Corallococcus sp. EGB: one gene and its partners. The protein of the gene in region 3 interacts with the protein of the main gene of each other region in a pairwise test. Links are inferred from orthologs where the notes say so. Each region holds a gene or a part of one and is shown on either strand. Other genes may lie near its edges.

What was found.
Region 1: the proteins of ndk (region 3) and KYK13_RS24660 interact in binary tests that used the Escherichia coli proteins (3 or more experiments, as listed by UniProt). The link is inferred for Corallococcus sp. EGB from one-to-one orthologs.
Region 2: the proteins of ndk (region 3) and KYK13_RS03180 interact in binary tests that used the Escherichia coli proteins (3 or more experiments, as listed by UniProt). The link is inferred for Corallococcus sp. EGB from one-to-one orthologs.

What each region holds. Positions count from the first base shown.
Region 1 is NZ_CP079946.1:6,001,913-6,004,798, reverse strand. The notes cover bases 61-2,794. They hold KYK13_RS24660 (5-formyltetrahydrofolate cyclo-ligase), read right to left. Parts: upstream 1,876-2,794; coding sequence 1,246-1,875; downstream 61-1,245. Other genes in these bases: KYK13_RS24650 (hypothetical protein), read left to right, coding at 2,246-2,794; tyrS (tyrosine--tRNA ligase), read right to left, coding at 61-1,149. Also shown: more of tyrS, read right to left, coding at 1-60; more of KYK13_RS24650, read left to right, coding at 2,795-2,886. UniProt on the Escherichia coli protein: Involved in the removal of 5-formyltetrahydrofolate.
Region 2 is NZ_CP079946.1:752,859-755,907, reverse strand. What follows is about bases 10-2,906. They hold KYK13_RS03180 (uracil-DNA glycosylase), read right to left. Parts: upstream 1,850-2,906; coding sequence 1,169-1,849; downstream 10-1,168. Other genes in these bases: KYK13_RS03170 (hypothetical protein), read right to left, coding at 2,490-2,906; KYK13_RS03175 (hypothetical protein), read right to left, coding at 1,927-2,493; KYK13_RS03185 (TPM domain-containing protein), read right to left, coding at 502-1,131; KYK13_RS03190 (TIM44-like domain-containing protein), read right to left, coding at 10-505. Outside these bases: more of KYK13_RS03190, read right to left, coding at 1-9; more of KYK13_RS03170, read right to left, coding at 2,907-3,049. UniProt on the Escherichia coli protein: Excises uracil residues from the DNA which can arise as a result of misincorporation of dUMP residues by DNA polymerase or due to deamination of cytosine.
Region 3 is NZ_CP079946.1:5,366,837-5,369,771, forward strand. What follows is about bases 11-2,793. They hold ndk (nucleoside-diphosphate kinase), read right to left. Parts: upstream 1,722-2,793; coding sequence 1,299-1,721; downstream 11-1,298. Other genes in these bases: rlmN (23S rRNA (adenine(2503)-C(2))-methyltransferase RlmN), read right to left, coding at 11-244; KYK13_RS22115 (siderophore-interacting protein), read right to left, coding at 333-1,148; sucD (succinate--CoA ligase subunit alpha), read right to left, coding at 1,774-2,670; sucC (ADP-forming succinate--CoA ligase subunit beta), read right to left, coding at 2,703-2,793. Also shown: more of rlmN, read right to left, coding at 1-10; more of sucC, read right to left, coding at 2,794-2,935. UniProt on the Escherichia coli protein: Major role in the synthesis of nucleoside triphosphates other than ATP. The ATP gamma phosphate is transferred to the NDP beta phosphate via a ping-pong mechanism, using a phosphorylated active-site intermediate.

The DNA of each region.
Region 1 (2,886 bases), 640 kb from region 3 along the record:
CTGGGTCATCAGCTTGCGCGCCTCCGTGGCGGACGCGACGAGCTTCGTCTCCGGCAGCAGCTTCGTGACGAAGAGCTTCTCCGCCCCCGCGAGCGACACCTCCACGAGCGGCAGGTCCTCCGCGGACAGCTCCTTCTTGGCGAAGCGCTTCTCGAAGTCCTCCGCCGCCTTGCGGCCGGCCTCCTCACCCTGGAAGCGCGCGGCCATCTCCCGCGCGAAGGCGACCTTCGCGGCCTTGGGGTGGGCCTGGCCGGACTTCGTCTTCTCCTCCAGCTCCAGCACCTGCTTGAGCGGCATGGACGACAAGAGCTTGTAGTACCGCCACATCAGGTCGTCCGTGATGCTCATCAACTTGCCGAAGATGGTGTCCGCCGGCTCGTCGATGCCCACGTAGTTGTCCAGGCTCTTGGACATCTTCGCGCCGCTGATGACGCCGTCCACCAGCTTCGCGTCCAGGCCCTCCAGGATGGGGCCGGTCATGATGACCTGCGGCTCCATGCCCTCTTCCTTCATCAGCTGCCGGCCCACCAGCAGGTTGAAGAGCTGATCCGTCGCGCCCAGCTCCACGTCCGCCTTCAGCGCCACGGAGTCGTAGCCCTGCAAGAGCGGGTAGAGGAACTCGTGGATGGCGATGGAGAGGTTGTCCCGGTAGCGCTTCTTGAAGTCGTCGCGCTCCAGCATGCGCTGCACGGAGTAGCGCGCCGCCAGGCGGATCATCCCCTCGGTGCCCAGCGCGTCGAGCCACTCCGAGTTGAACTTCACCACCGTCTTGTCCGGGTCCAGGACCTTGAAGACCTGCTGCTTGTAGGTCTCCGAGTTGACCTTCACCTGCTCGCGGGTGAGCGGAGGACGGGCCGCGTTCTTCCCGGACGGGTCCCCGATGAGCGCGGTGAAGTCACCGATGAGGAACACCACCGTGTGGCCGAACTCCTGGAAGCGCCGCATGCGCGTGAGCAGCAGCGTGTGGCCCAGGTGCAGGTCGGGACGGCTGGGGTCGAAGCCCGCCTTGATGACCAGCGGCTTGCCCTGGTCATACGAGCGCTGGAGCTTCTTCTTGAGGTCCTCCGGCACGTGCAGGTCCACGGTGCCTCGGGTGACTTCTTCGAACTGTTCTTCGGGGGTCGCCTTGCGCAGTGCGTCCGGGTTCATGGCGCCGCGGACACTAGCCCAAAAAAGACGACGGGCAGGGCGGGACTTCCGTGTCCGCCCCGCCCGTGGTTGTCCGCCCCGATGCTCGGGAGCCGCTCAGGTGTCCAGGAAATCCCAGCTGCGGCAGAGACCGCGCAGCGTCTGGCTCTGGGTGACGACCTGGTCCATGTCCACGTCGTCGCTCGTGGTGGGCAGCGCCTGGACGATCTGATCGTCGAAGGCGAGCCCCACCCGGCGGCTGCGCGGGCTGGCCGCCTTGAGGGTGGCGTCGTAGTAGCCGCCGCCGCGCCCCAGCCGCTTGCCGTCCGGGCTGAAGCCCAGCCCGGGGACGACGAAGAGGTCGATCTGGTCCACCGGAATCAGGTCCGAGGAGTTCGTGGGCTCGCGGACGCCCAGGCGCCCCGGCTCCAACTCGCTCTCCGACTTGATGGCCCGGAAGGCCAGGATGCGCCCGTGCACGTGGGACAGCGGGTAGCAGACGATCTTTTCGTCCTGCAGCGCCGCGATGAGGATGTCCCGGGTGGGCACCTCGCCCCGGATGGGGGCGTAGAGGGCCACCGTGCGCGCGTTCTGATAGTAGGGCGACGCCAGGAATCGAGACTGGACCTTCAGGCCCCGCTCATCAATGAGGTCGTTGGTCATCGCCTTGCGGCGCGCCGTCAGTTCCTCACGAAGCGTTACCTTCTTCTCCGCCGCCGCCGCCGTATCCACCGCCGTCTCGCTCACCGCCGCCGCTCCAAAGAAAGAGTCCCCCGCCGAGCCGTGTGCCCAGCGTCCATTGAACCCTTAGAAGCCAGGTGGGGACCGAAATCATGTCACCGCAGGCTTCCCTCATCCCCGGTGAAGGGGGAGGGCTTGCACATGGCGACCGAAACGGACCCCGGAATGGACGTATCGGTTCGAATTTCTGCTGGGCATCACGCACCCCGCAGGGAACAGACCTTTACTGCTCAAATCTCGCTACAAGTCCTTAGAATCACTGGGAAATTCCCAGGTCGTTCTGGGAAAATGATAAGGACGGAGAAGCGTGCGGTCAAGCCGTCCTCGCGCGTTTACAAGCCGCCCCGGGGACTTCTATGATGCCCGAGTCCCTGACATGTTGCGTCCGACCCCAACATTGGCTCTCGCGGCGGTAGCCTGCCTCACCTCCGGATCCGCCTGGGCGGGTCCGCAGCTGAACAGTACCTACCAGGCGGATGCCTTTGGTCCCATCGATTTGCGCTCGGACGGGGTGCACCTGGTCGGCACCGCGCCGGCCGGCGGGCCCTGCCAGCGCCCGGCCGCCGAGCAGATCCTGAAGGGCGCCTTCCAAGGCAACGTCTTCCTGGGCGAGCTCACGCTCTGTCAGACGGGGGATACCTGCACGCCGTCCGTGTCCTTCCCTGTGATGCTCGTCTACAACGAGGAGGAGCGGGCGCTGGGCGGCGTGGTGAGGCTGGAGCCGGAGTGCGACTCTCCCGCGCTGCCCAAGAGCCGGATGCTGGTGCTCCGGGCGACGGAGCAGGGCGCATCCCTGACGCCCGCGCCGGCGCCAGCCGCTGAAGCGCGCCAGGCGTCGGAGCAGCGTCAGGCCCAGGCCCCAGTGCCGCCCCCGCCGTCGGGTGGGGCCGCGCAGGTGGCGGCGCAGCGCCGGCTGGAGCCGGTGGATGTGGCGGCCACGTTGAAGCAGGGACAGGCGCTCCTGGCGACGAACCCCTTCGCCGCGTCGCAGCAGTTCCAGCTGGTGCTGGCCCAGGA
Region 2 (3,049 bases), 4.6 Mb from region 3 along the record:
CGAAGAGGACGATGGAGAACTCTGGATCCAACGGCTGCGTCGACCCGTCCGAGCCCTTGGGCCCCACGCGGGCCAGCCCCGCGAGCTTCGTTCGCAACGAGCCCTGACGCCGGGGCGGCGGTGGCGGTGCGTGGGGCTCGGCAGTGCTCCAGTCCTCTCGTCCCAAGGCGGCCCTCAGGTTGACGAACACGATCGCCACCACGCCCAGGACGACGATGAGCATGCAGATGCTCCCGAACGTGCCTCCTCCGTCCGAGGACGACGAGCCGCTGGAGCCGTAATAGCGGGGACTGGAGCTGTACGAGGACCGGCTGCTGCTGGAGCCGAAGGAGGACGACGAGCTGCGGCTGCTCGACGAGCTGCGGCTGCTCGACGAGCTGCGGCTGCTTGATGAACCGCGGTAGCTGTTGCCGCCGCCGGGGCGCGCCTCGGAGTCGGGGAGCGAGGCGAAGCCCAGCCCGACGAGCAGCGCGACGAAGAGGAGGACGGAGCGCGAGCCCCTCACGCCACGGCTCCGGGCATGTCCGGCAGCTCGTTCACGTCATCCTCCAGGCGGGGCAGTACGCGCGCCAGCGGCGCCTGGAAGCGGCGCAGGGCCTGGAAGAAGGGCTCGGACGCGGTGGACGCCGTCAGCGCGGCGGACACTTGCGTGAGCGCGTCCTGCCACTCCGCGCCCATGAGCGAGGTGTCCACGCCGTAGTCGGTGAGGACCTCCACGCGGCGCTCGAAGAGGGAGACGAACACCAGGATGCCGGTGCGGCGCGACGTATGTGACACGCCCAGCTCCGTGAACGCCGCCCGCGCCGCGGTGCGCACGGAGTCCTCCTGGAGCTTGCGCGGCGTGAGCGCGCGGCGCAGCGACGGCAGCAGGCGGCCTCCCATCACGCCTGCCGCATAGGACAGGAGCACGATGGGCGGGAAGGCGAAGAGGTGGACCTCCTGCGGGATGAACAGGAGGATCAGCAGCATGACGAAGGCGACGGCCGCGCCCAGCCTTGCGTCGATATGGGCGTAGGGGCTGGAGGCCCGGCGCACGGCCACCACGACCTCGGCGGAGGTCTGGGACTCAATGGCCGCGACGGCTTCAGCGGCCTGGGGGCGAGCGGCGTCTTCGAGGAGGGTGATGGCCATCGTGGGCGGGCACTATAGCCACCCCCGGGACACGCACCTACGAGGGCAGCTCCCAGTCGATGGGGTGCTGGCCGTGCTTCTTCAACTCGGCGTTGGTGGTGCTGAAGGGCTTGCTGCCGAAGAACCCCTTGCTGGCGGACAGCGGCGAGGGGTGCACGCCCTCCAGGACGATGTGGCGCTTCGAGTCGATGAGGGCCTTCTTCTTCTTCGCGGGCGTGCCCCAGAGCAGGAAGACGACGGGGTCCTCCTTGGCGCTGACGGCGCGGATGACGGCGTCGGTGAAGGCTTCCCAGCCGTGCTTCGCGTGGCTGTTGGGGGAGGCCTGGCGCACGGTGAGCACGGTGTTGAGCAGGAGCACGCCCTGCTTCGCCCACGGGATGAGCGACCCGTCGCGAGGCTTGGGCACACCCACGTCGCTCTGGAGTTCCTTGAACATGTTCACGAGCGAGGGCGGCGGCGGCACGCCGGGCTGGACGGAGAAGGCGAGGCCATGGGCCTGGCCCGGGCCGTGGTAGGGGTCCTGCCCCAACAGCAGCACGCGCACGTCCGCGTACGGGGTGAGGCGGAAGGCGGAGAACAGGTCTTCTTCCGACGGGAACACGGTGTGTTCCTGGCGCTCCTTGCGCACGAACGTCTCCAGCTCCTTGAACGACGGCGCGTGGATGGCGTCATGCAGCACCTGCTTCCAGTCCTCGGGCAACCCATCCGCCAGGCTCATTGCGACCCTCCGTGAAGGGCCCACCCTAGACCAGCGCGCGCGTCCTGAGGCGGGCGTTGCGCGGGGAGGCGGCCTGCTCAGGGTGCGGGACTGCCGGCATCCAGCCACTGGGATGGAAACGAAGGGAGCGGCTCTCCCCAGGAGGTATCCCCCACCGGAATGGATGGGTCCGAGGGATTGCCGGACACACCCGCATCGGAACCACCAGGAATCCCCTGCCCGTCGGGCTCTCCATCGTGGAGCCGCCTCAGGATGCGGCCGTCGGAGAGTCGGACCGCGTAGGTGACACCGCCATCCAGCAGCAACCCTCCGGGTTCACAGGCCCGCGGGTCCAGGTCCATGCGAATGAAGACGATGTCTCCTTCACGGAGGACCCGGAAGCGATGAGCCTCTCTCCTGCTCGAACAGGACCGGCCCTCCTGTTCGCGGGGAAGGAAGTCATCCACCGCCACGACCAGGGCCCGAACCAGGCTTCCGTCCAACGAGTACGGCTGCCCCGGCGCTCCGACCTCCAGCACCTCGTGTGCGTACATGTTCGGAAAGACGATGGAGCGATCCTCCACCGCCAACGAATCAGACGGATTCGCCTCGCGCCGCAAGCAGCCAACGCACAGGACCGCGCCCACGAGCAGCAGTCGCCTCATGGCCCTGCCCCTCTCAGACAGGGGCCTTGGAGTTTCTGGATCGTGAAGTCCAATGCCTCCGCATCGTGCCACGTGACGCGGCCCGTCTGCTCGCACTGCCATCCCGCCGATGCGGTGCGTGTCCACTTCAGCAACTGCCCCGTGAGGGGGATGTACTGGTGGAAGCCGTCACATGATGCCGGTTCGATGGTGTTGGAGAAGAAGGCGACGATGGAGAGCCTCACGCGTCCGGCCTTCGTCTCGGTTTCGAAGCCATGCGCACGCCCTTCGGAAACGATGAAGCGCAGGTCATTCGAGGACAGCGCGCTCCCATAGGGATGGTTGTGAAGGGCGTAGACGTAGCGGAGCGCGTCGGCGGGATACCGCGCATCCGCGACCCGGGAGGGCAGCAGGCAGCTCTTGCTCCGCTGCACCGGATCGACCCTCGACTGGTCGGTGAGCCGGCTGACGACGTACTGATGTTCCGGTGTGTAGTACACCCATGCGCAGTACTCGCTGGAGACGCGCCAGTGGGTGCTGAAGCTGGGATGATCCGGGCGGTCCGCGCTCGCATGGG
Region 3 (2,935 bases):
CCTTGGCCTTGAGCTTCTCGCGCAGGGCCTTGGACAGGTCGGTCATCTCGTCGAACGTCGTGGCGCCGCGCTGGTGCAGCCAGCGGTAGAGCTGCGTGGCGCGGAACGGGCGCTCGCCCAGCTGCTCGCTCAGGAACTGGGTGAGCTTCTCACGCGACAGGCTGGCCACGTCGGTCAGCTTCGCGGGGGCCGGCGCCGGCAGGGGCTCGGTGACTGGGAGGGCTGTGGCGGTGGACTCGGACATCGTTCAGTCGGGGCTAACGACGGGCAATGGGGCGTGCTTCCCACAAGAAGGCACGGCAAGTCAAAGGAGAGCCCGCCCCCTTCCCTGCCTACCCCTTCGAGTCGTGGTGCTCGGCGACGCCGCGCTTCCAGTACCCCGTCACCCGCATCCAGTGCTTGTTCAGACCGCGCTCCTCCACCAGGTGTTCCCGGATGGGCTTGAGCGACGTGGCCTCGCCTGCCACGAACACGAACCCATCCCCGGGGGGCGGGTTCCAGGCCCGGAGCGCGTCCTCCAGGTGCTTCGTCGTGCCGGCCTCCGCGCTTCCGCGGTGCAGCCAGGTGACCGTCACGTCCGCCTTGCTGACGATGGGCTGCTCCTCCGCCGCGTCCGAGACCTCGATGAAGGCGAAGGCGCGCCGGCCCGCCGGCAGCCCCTCCAGCCGCCGCGCGATGGCCGGCAGCGCGCTCTGGTCCCCCGCGAGCAGGTACCAGGCGAAGTCGTCCGCCACGTCATGCGTGCTGCGCGGGCCGCCAATGCCCATGAAGTCGCCGGGCTTCGCCTGCTGCGCCCACAGCGACGCGGGCCCTTCCCCGTGCAGCACGAAGTCGATGTCCAGCTCGTTGGCCCTCGCGTCGAAGCGGCGCGGCGTGTAGTCGCGCGACGCGGGCTTCGCGAGCCCCTCCGGCATGGACAGGCCGTGGGGCCCCACCACCGGCATGTTCGGCTTCTTCACGCCCGGCTCCGCGAAGAAGCACTTCACGTGATCATCCGCGCCGGGGGACGAGAAGCCCTCCAGCTCCGGACCACCCAACGTGATGCGGACCATGTGCGGCGACAGCCGCGTCACGCGGAGGACCTCCAGCAACCGCAACTTCACCGGGAACGGCCCCCGCCGGGCCACGCGCTCCGAATCGCCACTCATGCATGAGTCCCTTGTCGATAGTGATTTGCATTATCGCTAGCAAGGAGCACCGGAGAGGGCAACTGGATACGGAGCCGGAAAAGACGACGGCCCGGGTCCGCGCCGCGAGGGGCGTGGACACCGGGCCGCTGTCACCAGGCTGGAAGCTGCTCAGCTGTGGATTTCGGTCTCGCGGAAGAAGTACGCGACCTCGTTCTTCGCGTTCTCCAGGCTGTCCGAGCCGTGGACCGTGTTCGCGTCGATGCTCTGGGCGAAGTCCGCGCGGATGGTGCCCTTGTCGGCCTTCTTCGGGTCCGTGGCGCCCATCAGGTCGCGGTTCTTCTGGACGGCGTTCTCGCCCTCCAGGGCCATCAGGACCACCGGGCCGGAGATCATGAAGGACACCAGGTCCTTGAAGAACGGCCGGGCCTTGTGGACGGCGTAGAAGCCCTCGGCCTCCGCCTGGGACAGCTGCTGCCGGCGGATGGCGACGGGCTTCAGGCCCGCCTTCTCGAACCGGGCGATGATCTCGCCGACGTGGTTGTTCTTCACTCCGTCGGGCTTGATGATGGACAGCGTGCGCTCGATGGCCATGGTTTGGCTCCTCGTGTGTGTGTCGCGGGGATGAATGCGTGTGCGGTTCGTCTTAGCGCTTCGGGGGGCCGCGCTTGACGGCCTCCTGCAGCGTGGTGCCCAGCTCGGCGGGGCTCGCGGCCATCAGGATGCCCGCGGCCTCCATCGCCTTGATCTTCTCCGTGGCCGTGCCCTTGCCGCCGGAGATGATGGCGCCCGCGTGGCCCATGCGCTTGCCCGGGGGCGCGGACTGACCGGCGATGAAGCCGGCGATGGGCTTGGTGAACTCGCGCTTGACGTACTCGGCGCCCTCCTCCTCCGCGCTGCCGCCGATCTCGCCAATCATGATGACCGCGTCCGTCTCCGGGTCGGCCTGGAAGAGCTTCAGCACGTCCACGAAGTTGGTGCCGTTGACCGGGTCACCGCCGATGCCCACCGCGGTGGACTGGCCCAGGCCCAGCTGCGTCAGCTGGTGCACGGCCTCGTAGGTCAGCGTGCCGGAGCGGGACACCACGCCAATGCGGCCCGGCTTGTGGATGTGGCCCGGCATGATGCCGATCTTGCACCTGGCGCCGGGGGTGATGACGCCCGGGCAGTTCGGGCCAATCAGGCGCACGCCCGGCTTGCCCTGCAGGTAGCGCTTGGCGCGCACCATGTCGTTGACCGGGATGCCCTCGGTGATGGTGATGATGAGGGAGATGCCGGCGTCCGCGGCCTCCATGATGGAGTCCGCGGCGAAGGGCGGCGGCACGAAGATGACGGACGTGTTCGCGCCCGCCTGCTTCACCGCGTCGGCCACCGTGTTGAACACGGGGACCTTGCCCTCGAAGGAGGTGCCGCCCTTGCCCGGCGTGACACCGCCCACAATCTTCGTCCCGTACTCCAGCATCTGCTTGGCGTGGAACGAGCCCGCCGAGCCGGTGATGCCCTGGACGAGGACCTTCGTGTTCTCGTTGACGAGGATGCTCATGGCGTTCTTTCAGGAAAGAGGGAGCGAAGGCCCTACTTGATGGCCGCCACGGCCTTCTCGGCCGCCTGGCGCAGGTTGTCCGCGGGGGTGATGGCGAGGCCCGAGTTGCGGAGCAGTTCCTTGCCCTGCTCCACGTTGGTGCCTTCCAGGCGCACGACGAGCGGGATCTTCAGCTGCACTTCCTTCGCCGCCGCGATGATGCCTTCCGCGATGACGTCACACTTCATGATGCCGCCGAAGATGTTGACGAGCACCGCCTTGACCT